3 regions of the Peribacillus sp. NPDC097224 genome follow, and region 2 is predicted to be linked to each of the others. Evidence: riboswitches for the same ligand, from Rfam matches in the RefSeq annotation. Region 2 holds a riboswitch; each other region holds the start of a gene.

Region 1 (6,866 bases), on a different contig from region 2:
TCTACTTGAACGGTCATATTCATCAGCTCCCGACTCAATTTAGATAAACGAACACACCTGTTTAACTATCTAAAATTAACCTTCAAGATACATTATACGCTTCTTTTTTAAGAAAAAGACCTATTCTCCGGAATGTTGTATAATATAGGTTGCGCTTTATTACACGTAGGAGGTTGCTGATATGGATCAAGCAAACCCGTTTATATATGCAACGGATAACAAACGATATCATACTTGGAATTACCATTTACGCCATCACTTTGGCCATAAAGTTTTCAAAGTTGCGCTTGACGGCGGTTTCGACTGTCCGAACCGTGATGGCACAGTCGCACATGGCGGCTGCACCTTCTGCAGTGCCGCAGGATCGGGGGATTTTGCAGGCGATCGCGTCGAACCGCTTGATGTCCAATTTAAGAAAGTCAGTGAAAAAATGCACCACAAATGGAAAGACGGCAAGTATATGGCCTATTTCCAAGCGTTCACGAACACGCACGCACCCGTGGCAGAGCTTCGTGAAAAATACGAAAGCGTCCTCACTCAGGAAGGAGTGGTCGGGCTTTCCATCGCGACACGCCCGGACTGCCTGCCTGATGATGTAGTCGACTATCTAGCCGAACTGAATCAACGTACCTATCTTTGGGTCGAGCTTGGCCTGCAGACGGTCCATGATGAAACGGGGAACTTGATCAACCGGGCCCACGACTATGCTTGCTACAAGGAAGGCGTCGATAAACTGCGTAAACACGGGATCCGGGTCTGTACCCACATCATCAATGGCTTGCCTAACGAAGGTTATGCAATGATGATGGAGACCGCACGCGAAGTCGCTAAACTTGATGTCCAGGGAATCAAGATCCACCTGCTTCACCTTTTGAAAGGAACGCCGATGGTCAAGCAATATGAAAAAGGAATGCTTGAATTTCTTGAACGGGACGATTATGTAAATCTCGTATGCGATCAGTTGGAAGTCATTCCCCCAGAAATGATCGTCCACCGCATTACCGGCGATGGCCCCATAGACTTGATGATCGGGCCGATGTGGAGCGTCAATAAATGGGATGTCCTGAACGCCATCGATGCCGAACTGAAACGCCGCAATAGCTGGCAGGGAAAACATTATCAATCAGAGGAGGTCCCATCACCATGAAGCTGGATCGCGTTTTGGATTTTGCGAAGCTACTTCTTGAGAGAGCCGTTCAACAAGGGGACATCACCGTTGATGGAACGATGGGCAACGGCCATGATACCGTCTTTCTCGCCCAATTGGTCGGCGAAACCGGTCATGTCTATAGTTTTGACATTCAAGAGCAAGCCATTCACACTACCGCGAATAAATTGGAAACGGAACATTTACAAAAGCGTTGCACCCTCGTCCACGATGGACATGAACAGCTCGATACGTATATCACCGTGGAACATGCTGGAAAGATCACCGGGGCCATCTACAACCTTGGCTATCTCCCTGGAGGCGATAAATCGATCATCACGCAAGCCGATACGACAATCGCTTCTCTTGAAAAACTGTTCGACATGATGGCGCCGGAGGGCATCATCGTCCTCGTCATCTATCACGGCCATCCAGGAGGAGAGGCGGAACGGGATGCGTTGATGCACTACGTACAGAACCTGTCTCAACAAAAAGCCCATGTCCTGAAATACGACTTCATCAACCAAGTTCATTCACCTCCGTTCCTCATTGCGATAGAAAAAAGGTAGAACTCACACCACCGTTCAATAAACGGTGGTGTTTTTGTAAATCCGACCGAATTTTTTCGAACTTTTAAACTTTTACCCATTATAATGAGGAAAAAATGGATAAGTGGGTGCAGAAACATGGAACAATTATCGACTTCGTTACTGGCAGGGCAGATTTATTGACTGAGAAAATCAAACGGGATACAAGTGAATCATATGGTCTATTCGTCACCAGCCTGACTGCATTGACCGAAGATAGAACACGATGGAAGAATTGAAGCCGTTCGAACATGTCTTTGACAAATTCCTCTAAAACAAAAAGCTGCTGAAGTTTCTCAGCAGCTTTTTTCTTATTTAAACGACATAGCCCAATATCTTCAACCGGTTTTCAACGAAACTCAGTGCATATTGAAATACGTCATCCCGCTCCGGTTCATTGAAAATTTCATGATATAGTTTCGGCCATTCCTTGTATTGCTTTTCGCTGGCCAAGTTATAGTTGAACCACTCCCGGACCGCCTTTTTGTTGACGACCTTGTCATCTCCGCCCTGCATCATCAGTAAAGGCACGTCCTGAAACTCCGGAATCTCTTCAAAAGCATCCTTCATTGCCTGTACAAGCTCCCGATACCAGCGAACGGAAACCTTGGTAATGTACAATGTATCGTTCGTATCCGATTCACGGATTTCCGAATTCCTCGTCGCCATTTGGGGAGTTAACCCAGAATCCACCCGGAATTTTGGCATCACGATATTCATGCCGTGTGAAATGGCGGTTAAGTATTTGGGAGGATGCGTCATCAGACCGAGGCATGGCGATGATAAAATGACCCCCGCGATGTCCCATTCTTCCTCCTGAAGCAGGCGGATCGCAATCAACCCACCCATGCTATGTCCTAATAAAAAGACAGGAAGGGAATAATCGTATGCATCTTCAATCCAGCTTTTTACTTCTTCTAAATATTCGTCAAAGGAATCGATATGCCCCCGGAAGGCGCGTGTCGTCATTCCCTGCCCGGGTAGGTCGCCCATGACGACATGGTATCCGGCTGAAAGCCACATTTGTGTTAACCACTTGTAACGGCCATGATGCTCCATTGCCCCATGAATAATGACGATGACGCCTTTTGCATCTCCGTCCGTCTCCCATTTCCACATTCGAAATCCCCCTTTCACTTTTCTCTAGTTGTAAACGTTCCATGCAGAATGAAAAATAATCTATATGGTAAATTATAACCACATTTTCGGTTTTCAACAAAAACGAAACCTAATTAATTGTGCTCAATCAAATAGTAGCCAAGGCTATTTTGATACGGTATATTAAAATAATACAGCAAAATTATCCACTTCGGAAAGGAAATGATGAAAATTGATTATTTATCCATTCAAAGGCATGGAACCAGAAATTTCCGAAAGCGCCTATCTTGCTGAAAATGCCGTCGTGACAGGCGATGTCAAAATCGGTGATGAATCAACGATCTGGTTCAATACCGTCATTCGCGGCGATGTGGCACCCACCATCATCGGGAAAAGAGTAAGCGTGCAAGATAACAGCGTACTTCATCAAAGTCCCAATAACCCACTGATAATCGAAGATGAAGTGACCATTGGCCACCAAGTCATTCTACATAGCTGCAAAATTCGAAAGAGAGCCCTCATCGGCATGGGTTCGATCATCCTTGATGGAGCGGAAATCGGTGAAGGTGCCTTCATCGGTGCAGGAAGCCTTGTCCCCCAAGGAAAGGTTATCCCGCCGAACACCTTAGCCTTTGGAAGGCCGGCCAAAGTCGTTCGTGAAATTAATGAGGAAGATCGCCAGGATATGGATCGCATTGTCCGGGAATATGCTGAAAAAGGACAACTCTATAAACAGGCTGACCGAATAAAGTAACACCAATCGTATGATTACAAAAAACGCTTAGCTAAAAATAGGATTCCTTGAATTATTCCCTAGGAAGCCATATTTAATCCTATTTTTGCCCATCAAAAAAGGTGCCTTGCATTAAAGCAAGGCACCTTTTCTCATATGATTTACGCTTTAGCTTGTGTTTTTAAAGCTTCTGCTTTATCCGTACGCTCCCAAGGCAAATCAACATCTGTACGGCCGAAGTGACCATATGCAGCTGTTTGCTTGTAGATTGGGCGACGTAGGTCAAGCATCTTGATGATACCAGCTGGACGTAGGTCGAAATTCGCCTCTACCAATTCCACTAGCACCTCTTCACTTACTGTTCCCGTTCCAAATGTATCGATTGAGATGGATACAGGCTTAGCCACGCCGATTGCGTAGGCCAATTGCACTTCCGCTTTGTCAGCCAGGCCAGCAGCTACGATGTTCTTCGCAACGTAACGAGCGGCATATGCAGCAGAACGGTCCACTTTTGTTGCATCTTTACCAGAGAAAGCACCGCCGCCGTGACGAGCGTATCCGCCGTACGTATCAACGATGATTTTACGGCCAGTAAGACCAGCATCCCCTTGAGGTCCGCCGATTACAAAACGGCCAGTCGGGTTGATGAAGTATTTCGTATCTTCATTGATTAAGTCAGCCGGTACGACCGCATTAATCACATGTTCTTTTAAGTCGGCTTGAATTTGTTCAAGTGTCACTTCAGGATCATGTTGTGTGGAGATGACGATTGTGTCTACACGTACAGGTAGGTTATTTTCATCATATTCAACCGTTACTTGCGTTTTTCCATCAGGACGTAAATAACTTAGCGTGCCATCTTTACGAACTTGAGAAAGACGGAATGATAGCTTATGAGCCAATGAAATGGGAAGTGGCATAAGCTCTTCCGTTTCATTGCACGCGAATCCGAACATAAGACCTTGGTCCCCTGCACCGATAGCATCGATTTCCTCATCGGACATCGTACCTTCACGTGCTTCCAATGCTTTATCAACACCCGCTGCAATATCAGCAGACTGCTCATCGATCGAGCTTAGCACAGCACAAGTCTCGGCATCGAAACCATATTTCGCACGAGTGTACCCGATACCTGCAATCGTATCGCGGACAATGCGTGAAATATCCACGTAAGCCGATGTTGTAATTTCTCCAGCAACAAGTACAAGACCTGTCGTTACACTTGTTTCACACGCAACGCGTGCATTTGCATCCTTAGCTAGGATTGCATCTAAAATGGAATCTGAAATCTGATCACAAATTTTATCCGGATGGCCTTCTGTCACAGATTCAGAAGTAAATAGACGTTTCTTTGACATCTTATTTCCTCCTTGGAAGTTAGTATGTTGTAGGCATGAGCCTGATCTTTTACGGAACTCGTTTCCCTTATTAGTTTCAATCATAGACACAGAATTAATGAATAAAAACACAAAAACCTTCCCTGGCAAATGAGGAAAGGTTTAAAAATTCTATCATCTATCCTTTCACTCTTATCGTTCAAGGGTTTTTACCTTGCTCAGGTTAGCACCATCACCACTATTCCTTGAAGGTTCATCGCTTTATTTTCGGCGATTGACCTTGGAGTCAAGTTCAATATGGCAGGTTGCTGGGTTTCAAAGGGCCTGTCCCTCCACCAACTCGGGATAAGAGAATCCGTACAATTTAAGATACTATCGTATTTAGTCTGAATTTGTCAATGTTTTTCTAAATAGAACATTTTTCCCCAATGAAAAATAAAAAAACTTTTTATCTGGCACAGCCGGAATATAAATAGTATTCTTAAAGAGTGTAAACTAAGAAGATAAGACCATTGACTTACAATGGATAAATCAGACAAAATGAACATACCATCCGAACCCCATATTCATCCCTTTTTCAAATACATAAATGGTTGTTCACTTCTTTTCTTCCTATTATAAATGAAAAGGTACACTAATCCTAAAACGGGACTTCACAAAGACTTGTGGCAGCAATCGTTTTTCACATCCTAGATTTACTTCATCCAGATCGTCTCCCGATTCAACCAGATTCAAAAACATCCATCCAGGATGACTCACTGCAAGTATATGCCCGCACTATACATAAGGTTACACTCGAAGTGAGATAATTGATTAATGCGACTATTCCATTTTCATTCACAAAAAAAGTTAAATAGTATAGACTATTTAATCCAATGTGTTATACTAATTGTATTATAAAAACTTAAACAAAGGAAGGTATCTCATATATGAATTCTGTTGACGTTAATGAGTTACACCAATTATTAGCAGGAAATAATGTGCAAACTCAACTCTCAGTTCCTCAATTAGTTGAAAAAGTATTAAGCAGAAATGAAGGCGTTTTAACTTCAACCGGCGCAGTAAAAGCTGAAACGGGCAAATACACGGGCCGTTCACCTAAAGATAAATATATTGTGGAAGAAGCTTCTGTAAAGGACAAAATTGACTGGGGCCCAGTTAACCAACCCATTTCCGAGGAAGTATTCAATAAACTATATAGTAAAGTAGTGGATTACTTAAAGACAAAAGAAGAAGTCTTTGTCTTCAAAGGTTTTGCTGGTGCAGACGAATCATCACGCCTTCCTATCCGAGTGGTTAATGAATATGCTTGGCACAACCTTTTTGCTCATACATTGTTCATCCGTCCGAATGAGGAAGAACTAAGAGGGCATGAAGCAGAATTCACCATCCTTTCCGCACCTAATTTCAAAGCGGATCCAGCAGTTGATGGAACGCAATCCGAAACGTTCATCATGGTATCATTCGAACGCCGTACTATCCTAATCGGTGGAACTGAATACGCAGGTGAAATGAAGAAATCGATTTTCTCAATCATGAACTACCTACTTCCGGAAGAAGAAATCCTTCCGATGCATTGTTCGGCAAACGTAGGTCGTGAAGGCGATGTCGCTTTATTCTTCGGATTGTCCGGTACTGGTAAAACGACTTTATCTGCCGACACGAACCGTAAACTGATTGGTGATGACGAACACGGCTGGTCTTCTAATGGTGTATTCAACATCGAAGGCGGATGCTATGCAAAAACCATCAACCTTTCACGTGAAAAAGAACCACAGATCTTCGACGCCATCCGTTTCGGCGCCGTATTGGAAAATGTCGTGGTAGATCCCGAAACACGCGTGGCGGACTACGATGACAGCTCATTAACGGAAAACACCCGTGCTGCATACCAAATGCAAGCGATCGATAACATCGTGAATCCAAGTATTGCGGGACACCCGAATACAATCATTTTCTTAACG
Region 2 (6,866 bases):
TCCTACTTGGCGTCATTTTGGTCATGTATCGTATTGTTCATTCGTTGACAGGGAGAACCTATATGGCCATCAGGAATAGTGAGGAACTTGCCCAAACGATAGGCATATCCACGATGAAGAATAAGTTGACCGCATTTGTTCTTTCTACATTTTTTGCAGGCTTGGCAGGTGCCTTATATGCTTCATTCGTGCGGTTTATCGGACCGGATATCGGGTCTACGGCCATAATGTTCGACTTGTTGATGTATCTACTGGTCGGCGGAATAGGAACTCTATCGGGACCTTTGGTTGGAACTTTGCTTCTCGTCATACTATCCCAGAATCTACAATTTCTCCAAGAGTATCGAATGTTGATCTTTGGACCTTTACTTACGTTGATCATAATTTTCTATCCACGCGGTATTTCGGGTGCATTCTTTGATTGGAAAATTAAACGAAGAGATAAGAAACAACTGATTATGAGTAAGGACGTTCCGGTTAATGCGGAGGAGGGATGAAGATGTTTATCGAAACGAAGAATTTAACAAAGAGTTTCGGGGGATTGGCAGCTGTAAAAAATGTGGATTTCACCATTGAAAAAGGAAAGATCAATGCGATTATCGGGCCTAATGGAGCCGGGAAGTCTACGTTTTTCAACTTGATCAGCGGCTTCCATCGTCCAAGTTCTGGAGCAGTCCTCTTCAAAGGGAAAGACATCACGAAGCTTCCTGCCAATGAAATAGCGGGGCTTGGCATAGCAAGAACGTTCCAGACGACTAGTCTTTTTGAGCAATCCACCATCTTGGATAACGTGATTGTAGGGCATAGGCTTCGAACTAAATCGAATTTGGTAGATGCTATCCTAAGGACGAAGAGGTTAAAACGGGAGGAAAAGGCCTGTCGTGATAAAGCGATGGAAGTATTGAAAATTGTCGGCTTAATGGATTCGGCAAATAAGATGGTCTCGAGTATTTCTCAAGAGGAAAAGAAGCGGACTGCGATTGCCCTTGCCCTTGCGACGGATCCGGAAATCATCTTTCTTGATGAACCGGCCGCCGGCATAAACCCTGATGAAACAGAAGGGCTTACAGAACTGATCAAGGAGTTGAATCAGTCGGGCTTCACGATTTGCTTGATCGAGCACAAGATGCATATGATCATGAACTTAGCTGACCATATCATGGTCCTGAACTACGGGGAAAAGATTGCTGAAGGCACTCCAAAAGAAATCAGGGCGAATGAGGCGGTTATTAAAGCCTATTTAGGAGGTAGTGCTAGTGCTTAAGTTAACTGATGTTACTGTATGTTATGGGAGCTTCTCTGCGATCAAGCATGTGAATATTGAAGTGAAAAAAGGGGAAATTGTCGTTCTACTGGGAGCGAATGGAGCAGGGAAAAGCACGACATTCCGTTCTATCAGCGGCATAAGCAAGCTGGCTCAGGGTGAAATTCATTTTGAGGAACTGGCTATCGGAGGTAGGGATCCGGATAAGAATGTCCAAGCTGGAATCGTGCAATGTGCAGAAGGGCGGAAACTGTTTCCTCAGATGACTGTCCAGGAAAACTTGAAGATGGGAGCTTACGTACATCGAAAAAAAAAGATGGAAATCAAGGCCTCATTGGAAAATGTCTATCATTTATTTCCTATTTTAAAAGAAAAACTCCATGATGAAGCCGGCAGCTTGAGTGGTGGACAGCAACAGATGCTAGCCATTGGCAGGGCCTTGATGTCTAAGCCAAAGCTTTTGATGCTAGATGAACCTTCCGTGGGCCTCGCTCCTTTGATCGTTGAACAGATGTTCCAAGTCATTGAAGAAATAAACCGGGAAGGCATAACCGTTCTACTAGCCGAACAGAATGCGAATGCGGCTCTTAGCATTGCAGATAAGGGATATGTTTTTGAAAATGGGGAAATTGTCGTCGAAGGGACTGCAAAAGAATTATTGGCTAATGATGAAGTACGGAAAGCTTATATCGGAGCATAAGAGTTTAAAAATGAATGGGGGATTTTCATGAAAAAATTGAGTGTATTCTTTGTCATGCTATTACTCGTCCTAACGGCACTAGCCGGCTGTAACAAAGGAGACAGCCCTGCCTCAAGTGGGGGAGGAAAGGCCAGTAAAGGGAAGAATGTCGTCAATATCGGTTTTAGCGGTCCTTTGAGTGGAGCAGCAGCCTTATATGGAAAACGAACGTTAAATGGTGTGGAGATGGCAGTAAATGAAATCAATGATGCTGGTGGGTTTGAAGTGGAAGGGGAAAAATATACGCTCAACCTGGTTTCGTTGGATGATAAGTACTTACCGAATGAAACGGGTTCAAATGCTAAACGTTTAATTCAGGAATACAAAACTCCGATTATTTTCACTCCTCATAGTGGAGGGATACTCGCCCTTCAGGTTTTTAACGAAAAAGAGAAATTCATCATCGGTGGCTATTCGAGTGAACCAGCCATCACGGAAAGCGGTAATTCATTAACGGTGAGGATCCCGCCAAATTATGAAGGGTATATTGAACCGTTTTCTACGTATGCAATGGAAAACTTCGGAAAGAAAATTGCGGCATTGCCACCATCTTCCCAGTACGGGAAGGACTGGGCGGAAAACCTACTTCCTCATTGGGAAAAACAGGGTGGTGAAGTCGTGTATAATGCCTCCATTGATTTTTCTAAAGAAACGGATTTCTTCACGACTGTTACAAATGCCCTAAAAGAAAAGCCTGATGTCCTTTTCATCGGGGGGGCGTCAGAGCCTACGGCCAAGGTTGCAAAACAAGCAAGGGAACTAGGCTTTAAAGGCGGTTTCATTATCATGGACCAGGCGAAACTGGATCAAATGAAACCAATAGCGGGCTCGTACGAAACATTGGAAGGTTCGATCGGTGTTCTTCCGCTAATCGATTCCAAGGAAGAAGCAATACCGGCATTCATTGATAAATATAAAAAAATTTATAAGGAAGATGCTAGTTCTGAAGTGGGGTTGAATTACATTGCTATGTATGCCTTTGTGGAGGCAATGAAAGCGGCGGGAACAGTCGATGATGTGAATGCGATCCGTGACCATATGCAGGATGGGCTGACAAATACGGCACCTGAACAGAAAATTTACAATATACCATCGATTGACGAAAACGGTGGATTCGCAGCAAAAGTCGTTGTAGGAGCGGTCGAAGATGGAAAAGTGGTACCCATCAATGTAGAAGAATAAAGGTGCTTTCACACTAACTACCTTTTCGCCCCGAAAGCTAAAAACTAATGCATTCCATCAGTTTATAAAAATCTTTAATACTTTACCTTGCGAAAACTCTTAAAATGCTGTACTCTTATATTTGCTTTGAAAAAATGAATATTTCTTACTTCTTATCAAGAGAGACTGAGGGACTGGCCCGAAGATGTCTCGGCAGCAGACTTATTTAGAGTGCTGTGCCAAATCCAGCAGGCGATTGACCTGAAAGATAAGAGGAGTGTTTATAGATTAAAAGACCTCTTCTTGTAATAAAACGGAAGAGGTCTTTTTGTACTCATAGGATAGGAATCTGTTCTTGATGGTTTGTTACTATTCTATAATCAAGACCATATTAAAATGAAGGGATGCCGGAAAATTTAGAGAGTCCAAAAAGAGTATCCATTACCATTACCATGCAAAATACTAAAGAGGTGTACATCATGAGTTTAGACAATAAAGGGAATCCATGGGCTTTAACGCCGTTTATCGTTTTTTTGATATTATTTATAGGTTCAGGTGTTATTACAAAAGATTTTTACACATTTCCAGTGATTGTTGCCATAGCCATTGCATCTGCTACGGCACTGGCAATGAATCGAAAGGAATCATTCGATCAGAAAGTAGAAATCTTTTGTAAAGGTGCCGGGGATTCAAACATCATGTTGATGGTTGTCATATTCCTATTGGCTGGGGCTTTTTCGGAAGTGGCAAATGGGATGGGGGCCGTAGCGTCTACGGTGAATCTAGCACTTTCAATTGTTCCGCAAAATCTTTTAATGGTGGGGTTATTTATTATCGCCTGCTTTATCTCATTATCAATGGGGACAAGTATGGGAACGATAGTGGCTTTAGCACCTATTGGAGTAGGAATCAGTGATCAAACGGATATATCTGTTGCCCTTTCCATGGCTGCGGTCATTGGTGGTGCCATGTTCGGTGATAATCTTTCTTTCATTTCGGATACGACTATAGCAGCTGTACGCACACAGGGAACGAAAATGAAAGATAAGTTCAAAGTGAACTTTTTTATTGTGTTACCTGCTGCAATAATCACATGTTTTATCCTTGGTTTTCTGACGATGGGTGAACAAGCTACAATTTCTGGAGAAGCCTACAATTGGGTCAAAATTCTACCTTACCTTTGTGTTCTAGTGGCAGCATTGGCAGGGATCAATGTATTCTTGGTTCTCTCTATCGGCATCGTCTTTGCCGGAATCATCGGTTTAGCGGATGGTAGTTATCATGCAATGGAAGTGATTCAAAAAATGGGGGATGGAATGGCTGGGATGTATGAAATCTCCTTCCTAGCGATTTTGATTGCAGGCATGGTTTCTGTTATCAAACATAACGGCGGAATCGATTACCTACTGAACCTCGTGACGAGAAAGAGCAAATCAAGAAAAAGTGCAGAGTTCAGTATCGCGGGATTGGTGGCTTTAACGAATCTTTCAACGGCAAACAATACCATATCCATCATCATTGCTGGTCCACTCGCAAAAAACATTGCCGAAAAGTATGAAATCGATCCACGGAAATCTGCCAGTTTGCTCGATGTTTTCGCTTGTAGCATTCAGGGCTTATTGCCATACGGAGCACAACTACTTTTAGCTGCAGGTGTCGCACACATCTCTCCTATCAGTATCCTACCCTATTCGTTCTATCCAGTCTTAATCGGGATTTCAGGAATCATAGCCATTTTAATAGGTTTTCCCCGGTTCTCGAAGAAGAAATAAAAATAGTATGGGTGGAAGAGTATCAATAAATCATGAATGTAAAATCATGAATGTAAAATCATGAATGTTGGCCCTGGAGCATTGTCGCCAGGGCTTTTTTAGGGTAAGTGACTTCGAATGGAAAGTGTGGATGAAATCTTTAATTCTTTTATGTTCCAAAAAACTAATATCCTTCTTCAATAATATTAAAATAGTATAATTAAATACAATATACGGAGTCATCTTTATTCTTAAGTGTTTACTATTTTGCAAAAGCGGGAACTCTAAAGGTATTGTATTGAAATAATTAGAGGTGGGTTCGTTTAAAAATGGAGATAGTAGAAAAGTTTATTACTGAAACAAATGATTTATTATGGTCATCTATACTGATTATATTATTAATTGGAATGGGCATTTATTTTTCTTTTCGGACTAAATTCGTACAATTTAGAATGGTGAAAGAAATGATTAGGTTACTAGGGGAAGGTGCTACGGCAGATAAGAAAGGCGTATCATCGTTTCAGGCCTTTTGTATCAGCACGGCTTCCCGGGTAGGAACGGGGAATCTGGCAGGTGTGGCTATAGCCATCACAACTGGTGGTCCGGGAGCAGTTTTCTGGATGTGGTTAATCGCATTGATTGGATCCGCTTCTGCTTTCATTGAAAGCACACTTGCTCAAATTTACAAGGTCAAAGACGGAGAAGCATTCCGTGGTGGTCCAGCTTATTATATGGAAAAAGCATTAAATGCACGCTGGATGGGTATCACGTTTGCAGTTTTGATTTCATTGACGTTCGGACTTGCTTTCAATTCAGTTCAGGCCAATACGATTACAAGTGCGTTCCAAGCATCTTTTGGAGTTGAGAAATGGGTCACTGCACTTATTTTAGCAATCATTACGGCTGTAATCATTTTTGGTGGGATTAAGGTAGTAGCTAAAGTGTCCGAAGTCATTGTGCCTTTCATGGCAGGTGCTTATGTAATAATAGCATTAGTTGTCATCATTATGAATATAACCGAGTTACCTAGTGTTCTGGCTTTAATCTTTGATAGTGCATTTGATGGATTGAGGGAAATTGCTAGTGGTGCACTGGGTGCAGCCATGATGAACGGAATCAAGCGGGGATTGTTCTCTAATGAAGCTGGAATGGGGAGTGCTCCAAATGCTGGCGCTACGGCAGATGTCACCCATCCGGTAAAACAAGGTCTTATCCAGTCACTTGGCGTTTTTGTAGATACGCTTATCATATGTAGTTCTACGGCCTTTATCATCTTGTTTTCCGGCCTGTATTCGTCGAAGGAAACAGATGGAATTGTTCTCACGCAAAATGCCCTTAGTGAGAATTTGGGATCTTGGGCTGGTATATTCTTAGCTATTATTGTGCTTTTATTTGCATTTAGTTCAATTGTTGGAAACTACTATTATGGAGAATCCAATATCAGTTTTATTAATGAAAAAAAAGTTTGGATAAATATTTATCGTGCAGCAGTCGTTGGAATGGTCATATTCGGATCGATGGCCTCGCTCGAGTTTGTATGGAATCTAGCAGATTTGCTGATGGGATCAATGGCCATCATAAACCTGATAGCCATAGCCTTGCTAGGGAAAATAGCTTTCGCTGCCCTTGCTGATTATCAAAAGCAAAAGAAAGATGGTAAGAATCCCGTTTTCCATGTAAGTAACATTAAGGGATTAAAGAATGTTGAATGCTGGGGTGAACCAACCGATCACATGGAAGAATCCAGTAAAAAGGTATTGAAATAGAATCTAGATTGATGAATAAAAAGGCCTCGATATTTTTTCGAGGTCTTTTTTTATACATTTTGATAGCCCAATATAACCCCACATCTTAATCCGGGTTATGTTCTTTCTAAATATTCTATTACACTGTGAATAAATACCTTTATAAAATGAAACAATTTATAAATCAATATTCCTATTTACTAGTT
Region 3 (6,866 bases), on a different contig from region 2:
AAGATATTTAGTCTCTTCTATTCCACGGAGTCCGTATTTTTGCACGTAAATAGAATGTGGATAAAGAATTGGTCTCTATAAGAAAGCTGGATTGGAGCAAGATGGTAGGCACTTACATATCATTCAAAAAATTTGATAACTAAAGTTTTCCGATTTGCTAGAAAGCTGATAAAATAGGATGTATTAGTTAATATTGTCATGAAGAATGAAAGTGGTGAGGCTTCAGTGGAAGAAGAAAATCAACAACAGCCCAAAGATGAAGGCAAAATTGTGAAAATAAAAAAGTTTACGTTTATTATGGGGATTTTCTTACTCATATTTTTGACAGCAGGGATAACTACAATCGCGTTGACCTTTGGCGATGAAAAAGTAGAGTCACTTGCACCGAGTAATCATCCTGAATTTGAAAAGTTATATTCTACATATGATACGATCAAAGATAATTATTATGAAGAAATCGATGAGAACACGCTCGTGGATGGAGCTATAAATGGAATGATAGAATCGTTGGATGATCCTTACTCCTCTTATATGGATAAGAAAGAAGCCTCCAGTTTCCATGAGAGCATCTCTTCTTCCTTTGAAGGAATAGGTGCTGAAATCCAAGAGAAGGATGGACAGATCATGGTGGTTTCCCCCATTAAAGGATCACCAGCTGAAAAAGCCGGAGTCCGGCCTAATGATATTATACTAAGTGTCAATGGCAAAAGCCTTGATGGCTTAAGTTCTTCGGAAGCTGTCTTGAAAATCAGGGGGAAAAAGGGAACAAAAGTGGAGCTTGCCATTTCAAGGGCGGGTGAAAAGGAACCGATTACTTTGTCCATTAAGCGTGATACCATTCCGATTGAAACGGTTTATTCAGAGATGCTTGATGATGGGATTGCCAAAGTGCAGGTTACAAGTTTTTCTGAGCATACGGTGGAAGAGCTGAATACGGCACTTGAAGACATGGATAAAGAAAAGATGAAAGGCCTAATATTGGACTTACGTGGAAATCCGGGTGGATTGCTTGACCAAGCGATCGCGATGGCAAACTTATTTATCCCGAATGGGGAAGTCATCCTTCAGGTCGAGGATCGAAAAGGAAAAAGAGAAGTCTATAAATCCCAGAATAATGGTGAGTTGAAGCTATCAGTGGTCGTATTAATTGATGATGGAAGTGCAAGTGCATCTGAAATCGTTGCCGCCGCTGTTAGTGAATCTGCGGGTATTCAGCTTGTAGGGGTAAAATCATTCGGGAAAGGGACCGTGCAAAAAGCCGCAGACTTTGATGATGGTTCCAACTTTAAGTATACAGCACAAAAATGGCTGACTCCGAAAGGCAATTGGATCCATAAAAAAGGGATTGAACCGGATATAAAAGTCAAGCTTCCCGAGTATGCCAATCTTCCATATATCTCTCCTGATAAAGGATTGAAAGTATCGGATTCCTCGAGTGAAGTAGAAGCAGCGGAGAAAATGCTGAAAGAAGCCGGGTATAATCCAGGAAAAGTGGATAAGTATTTCGATGAAGAAACAAAGGTAGCGGTCAAGGAATTCCAAAAGGATCATAAGATCAAAGAAACAGGTGTCATTAAAGACGATACAACCGTTAAATTGATGGAAGTCATTAGGGATAAAATCCTTAAAAATGATACTCAAGTGAAAAAAGCGGTGGAAGTATTGAAAAAGAAAATCAAATAATCTTTTATAAAAACAAGCGGCCTATCAGCAAGCATTTATTGCTGATGGGCCGTTTTTCGTATGCTTGACTTAGGTGTGTGTGTAATCCATAAGGTGACCATGGAAGAAGTACCAATGGGTGGGGAATGGAAGGGTATCCATGATGAAGTAGAATTTGAAGAAAACGAGCGGTAAACCCTGCTTGAGGAACATGAACTTTCATACAAGGCTAAGAATGATTACTACCGAAAAGCGGCAGAAAAATCAAAGAAGGCTAGATGCCAATCTGACTAAATTCTGCGATTATATCTATCAAAAAGAACCTCGTCAGAATAAATATAACAGGAGCAACTGAATGGGTTTCCAAGGTTAATCGTGAAAAGAATGAAGGGGCTGTCTAATAAGTCCTTATTCCAGTGAATTTCGCAAAAACAAAGAGGCAGAAATGTTGTTAAATCAACGTTTCTGCCTTTTACTATTTATTCAATTTCGGTGTGTAATTACACCTTTTGGGACAGCCCCTTGATTAATCCTTTATAAATAATTTCATTTTACAAAAAGCGGGATATTACTCCTGTAATCAGGTGAAATGATGCCATTTTCGGTAATGATGCTTGTAATAAGAGAATGGGGCGTAACGTCAAAAGCAGGATTGAATGTCTTCACATTTTCTGGTGCTATCCTGACTCCTTGTATAGAAGTGATTTCATCCCCATTCCTTTCTTCGATTGGGATGGAGATACCCGACTCGAGAGATAAATCGAATGTACTTGATGGTGCTGCTACATAGAAAGGAATATCGTAATGCTTAGCTAATATCGCCAAACCCAATGTACCAATTTTATTGGCTGTATCACCGTTTGCCGCAATACGGTCTGCTCCGACTATAATGGCTTCGATTTTTTTATGATGAATGGTGTGGGCTGCCATATTATCCGAGATTAATGTAACGTCCACTCCAGCTTGCATAAGTTCCCATGCGGTGAGTCGTGCCCCTTGCAAGACAGGTCTCGTTTCACAGGCATAGACCTTTATAGGAAAGGTTCTTTCCTGGGCCAGGTGGAAAGGTGCGAGGGCAGTTCCGTACCGTGCAGTGGCTATCCCCCCAGCATTACAATGGGTTAAAATAGAATCACCCTCGTTGAATAAAGACAATCCGTATTCACCAATTTTTCGGCACATCTCCACATCCTCTGAAAATAGCTTTTTTGCTTCAGCAACAAGAGCGCTTTTGGCTGAAGCGATGCTATTGGCTGCTTGTAGAGTATTCTCCATTCTTTTCAGTGCCCAAAAAAGGTTGACCGCTGTTGGTCTTGAAGAAGCGAGTGTAGTAACATGTTTCGTGACATTGTGTTTAAATTGCCATAAATCCGTGGTATTTTCCTGGATTGCACCAAGAGCAACGCCAAATGCTGCAGTTAGCCCGATAGCGGGGGCACCACGGACCTTCAAGGTCAAGATGCTGTCATATACATCTTTAACCGTAAAAAGTTCAATGAATTCTATTTTTGATGGCAAGGCCTGTTGATTCAATAAGGTAATATGGGTATCATTCCATTGGACGGAATAGGGTAGTGGCGTTGTAGTTGTCATATGTATATCTCCTTATAGGGCTGAATAGGAAGGCAATGTATATTGCTTTACGGCTTCTATCACTGCTGGAATATTCAGTTCTTTCCGATTTTTGATTATATGGGCCCCGATTTTCAAGGTAGCCGTTTTAGCTGTAATTCTAGTTTTTTTATTCTCAATGCCATTTAAATCAGCAACATGAGATAGGCCAATGGTTCTTCGAATTAGTTCACATCCTGCAAAGCCATATGCATCACCTTTAAACTTGTTGAGTACATATGGAAGATAACCTTCGATCTTACTGTAAGGACTTTTATTTTCAGAATTCCACAGGTTCGTATATGTTTCTTCAAATGTATTCCAAAATTCCTGAAGATGAGTAAAGATTTCTTCCTTCCCAGTGGCCTCGCGTGTTACTGCCTGGAATAGGAGATTCGCCATGTATTGTCCAAGGTCAAATCCAACAGGACCATAAAAAGCGAATTCAGGGTCAATTACCTTTGTTTCTGTATCACTTGCAAATATACTTCCCGTATGTAAATCGCCATGAAGAAGGGCCTCCTGCTCGGATTCGAAGCTTTGTTTTAACTTAGCCACTTCCAGTATTAAATCAGCATCTTTCCATATAGACTTGGCAGCCTCCAGCAACTCAAGCTCAAACTCGCCTGGATGTTCCTCCAAAAAAGGATCCGTGAAAATGAAAACCTCAGTAATCTTGCAGAGTTCTGGATTCGTGAAGTTCCGGGCAACCTCTTTTTTCGCTGCCGGTTCCAAATGAAAATCAGACGTATAAAAAGCGGTCTTTGCAACAAATTCACCAATGTGTTTGGATAATAGAGGGAAATGATCTCCTTCAATTAATCCGGTCCGGGCGATTTTCAAGTGTGATAAATCTTCCATGACGGTGATTGCAAGCTGTTCATCAGAATAATAGACTTGTGGGACAAGTTCGGGACAATAGCTTCTGAATTGAATTAATGCATTCGCTTCGATAGCCGATCTTTTTAAAGTCAATGGCCAGCTTTCACCAAGAACCTTTGCGTAAGGAACTGCTTGTTTGATGATAACTCCTTTATTTGTTACGGGATTTGTAACGTGAAAAACATAATTTAAATTTCCGTCACCGATTTCATTACATAGTAATGAGTCATCTGAATGCAGTAACCCAAGTTTCTTCGTTAGGTCAATTGCCGTTTCGTTTGTCAATAGCTTGAAATTTGATGGTTGAGTCATTGTTATCCCTCCAAGTACATTAAAAAATATGAAAAAGCCCCTTTCCCATAGAAAGAGGCAGAAGCTTCACTTCGAACCTCTTATCTCCCAGAAAGAATTCTTTCTGGTGGATTTGGCACCGTGCTCTGTGGATATAATCCGGCGGAATTCCCGCCCCATTTCACAATGGTATTACAGTCGGTTGCTGGGCTTCATAGGGCCTTTATCCCTCAGCCTGCTCTTGATAAGAGTATTGTATTTATTTTCAGAAAATTAATCTCGAATGAATGATATCAATATTTCAAATAGTTTGTCAATGGTAAATTAATAAAACTCCGGCCGCCGATCTTCGAAAACGGGTATTTTATTTCTTGCTTCTCCTACTTTTTCTAAGTCAAGGGTGCCGAGTAGAAGTTCTTTTTCTTCACCAGCCTCACAAATGATTTCTCCCCACGGGTCGATGATGATGGAATGTCCGGCAAAATGATTATTTCGGTCAGAACCGGAACGATTCACAGCCACAACGAAGGCTTGGTTTTCTATTGCCCGGCTGATTAACAGTGCCCTCCAATGATGGAGCCTAGGCTTTGGCCACTCGGCGGTCACGAAGATAACCTCCGCACCTCGTACCGTATGGGCCCGTTGCCATTCCGGAAAACGGATATCATAGCAAATGAATCCGGCGCAAATCTTTTCATCGAGGGAGAATAAGCCGTCTTTTTTGCCAGGTTGTAAGTAATGGTGTTCATCCATCAATTGAAACAGATGGAGTTTATCATATTCTTTAACCAGTTTGCCTTCTTTATCGATGATGAGCATTGTGTTATAGATGCCTTCCTTAGTTTTCTTTGCAATCGAGCCACCGATTATGTTAATTCGGTGTTTTTTTGCAAGGGCTTTTAGAAAGGTAATGGTTTGTTCTGCTTCTTCGTCTGCAATTTCATGTAATCTCGTTAAGTCATAGCCGGTTGTCCATAGTTCCGGCAGCATGACGATGTCCGGTTTAGACTGTACAGCTTTTTCAATCCATTGTTCTGCCACCTGAAAATTTATATCTGGCTGTCCAAAGGCAATGTCCATTTGTAAACAGGCGATTTTCCATTTCATCATTTAAAACCTCCATATGTAAAAAAGTACTTTACAAGATTAAGATAAACATATATCATTTGTGACTATAATTTCAAGAAATTTCAGAGAAGGTGCAAAGATGGTGCAATTCGAAAAATCCAGACTTCTTCAAGAGCTTCCAAAGCAGTTTTTTGCTTCTTTAGTCGAAAAAGTTAATAACATAACATCAGAAGGCAAGGATGTCATTAATCTTGGGCAGGGAAATCCAGACCAACCGACTCCTGAACATATCGTGAAGAGCCTGCAGACAGCAGCAGGAAATTCCATGAATCATAAATATTCTCCTTTTAGGGGGCTTCCCTATTTAAAAGAAGCTGCGGCCCTCTTTTATGAACGTGAATATGGCGTCAAGCTAGATCCTAAAACGGAAGTGGCGATTCTTTTCGGTGGAAAGGCTGGTCTAGTCGAATTACCGCAATGCTTGTTGAATCCAGGCGATACAATTTTAGTGCCTGATCCGGGCTATCCAGATTACCTGTCAGGTGTAGCGTTAGCCCAAGCTAAAACGGAAATTATGCCCTTGACCGAAGAAAATGATTTTCTTCCCGATTATAAGGAAATAGATAAAGAGGTTTTTGACAAAGCGAAGATGATGTTCTTGAATTATCCCAATAATCCCACAGGAGCATCGGCGTCAGCAGAATTCTTCGAAGAAACGGTTTCCATGGCAAAAGAACACTCGATATGTGTGGTTCATGATTTCGCATATGGTGCAATTGGGTTCGATGGGAAAAAACCGGTAAGCTTCCTTCAAGCAGAAGGATCAAAAGAAGTGGGGATAGAAATTTACACCCTTTCTAAAACATATAACATGGCGGGGTGGAGGGTTGGCTTTGCGGTTGGCAACCAGAGTGTCATCGAATCGCTTGAATTATTGCAGGATCATCTTTACGTCAGTCTTTTTCCCGCAATACAAGAAGCCACGGCATGCGCTTTACTGGATTCACAAGAGTGTGTGAAGGAACTCGTGAACATGTACGAAGGACGACGAAATGTATTTATCGAAGGGTTACGATCCATTGGATGGGATGTCCAGGCTCCAGATGCTTCCTTCTTTGCTTGGCTAAAGGTCCCTGAAGGATATACTTCAGCGAGCTTTGCAGATCATTTACTGGCACATGCCCATGTAGCAGTTGCACCAGGAAATGGTTTCGGTGAATTTGGTGAAGGATACGTCAGGGTGGGACTTCTCACTTCAGAAGACAGACTCCAAGAAGCGGTAGAAAGAATTCGTACATTGAATATATTCAAAGAAAATCAGTGAGATATTGAATAGTTTGAACATTATACCT

Evidence for each region. Region 2 has a riboswitch for S-adenosylmethionine ahead of ACIQXR_RS13135 (Na+/H+ antiporter NhaC family protein). Riboswitches for the same ligand answer to the same signal wherever they lie in the genome.
Region 1: linked by a shared signal. The riboswitch ahead of metK (methionine adenosyltransferase) and the one ahead of ACIQXR_RS13135 (Na+/H+ antiporter NhaC family protein) in region 2 are both predicted to bind S-adenosylmethionine.
Region 3: linked by a shared signal. The riboswitch ahead of mtnK (S-methyl-5-thioribose kinase) and the one ahead of ACIQXR_RS13135 (Na+/H+ antiporter NhaC family protein) in region 2 are both predicted to bind S-adenosylmethionine.

Annotation. Positions count from the first base shown of each region.
Region 1 covers NZ_JBIWDK010000008.1:44,437-51,302, reverse strand. The annotation lists gene ACIQXR_RS15680 (SMI1/KNR4 family protein) at 1-17, opposite strand, end outside; gene mnmL (tRNA modification radical SAM protein MnmL/YtqA) at 182-1,147, shown strand; gene mnmM (tRNA 5-(aminomethyl)-2-thiouridylate-methyltransferase MnmM) at 1,144-1,716, shown strand; gene ACIQXR_RS15665 (hypothetical protein) at 1,812-1,973, shown strand; gene ACIQXR_RS15660 (alpha/beta hydrolase) at 2,050-2,853, opposite strand; gene ACIQXR_RS15655 (gamma carbonic anhydrase) at 3,068-3,586, shown strand; gene metK (methionine adenosyltransferase) at 3,727-4,923, opposite strand; SAM riboswitch class I at 5,092-5,254, opposite strand; gene pckA (phosphoenolpyruvate carboxykinase (ATP)) at 5,832-6,866, shown strand, end outside.
Region 2 covers NZ_JBIWDK010000006.1:112,719-119,584, reverse strand. The annotation lists gene ACIQXR_RS13155 (branched-chain amino acid ABC transporter permease) at 1-497, shown strand, start outside; gene ACIQXR_RS13150 (ABC transporter ATP-binding protein) at 500-1,264, shown strand; gene ACIQXR_RS13145 (ABC transporter ATP-binding protein) at 1,257-1,964, shown strand; gene ACIQXR_RS13140 (ABC transporter substrate-binding protein) at 1,992-3,185, shown strand; SAM riboswitch class I at 3,335-3,439, shown strand; gene ACIQXR_RS13135 (Na+/H+ antiporter NhaC family protein) at 3,644-4,936, shown strand; gene ACIQXR_RS13130 (alanine/glycine:cation symporter family protein) at 5,245-6,681, shown strand.
Region 3 covers NZ_JBIWDK010000001.1:496,787-503,652, forward strand. The annotation lists gene ACIQXR_RS02545 (lmo1851 family serine protease) at 226-1,683, shown strand; gene mtnA (S-methyl-5-thioribose-1-phosphate isomerase) at 2,209-3,255, opposite strand; gene mtnK (S-methyl-5-thioribose kinase) at 3,268-4,473, opposite strand; SAM riboswitch class I at 4,545-4,697, opposite strand; gene ACIQXR_RS02560 (carbon-nitrogen family hydrolase) at 4,771-5,553, opposite strand; gene ACIQXR_RS02565 (pyridoxal phosphate-dependent aminotransferase) at 5,654-6,838, shown strand.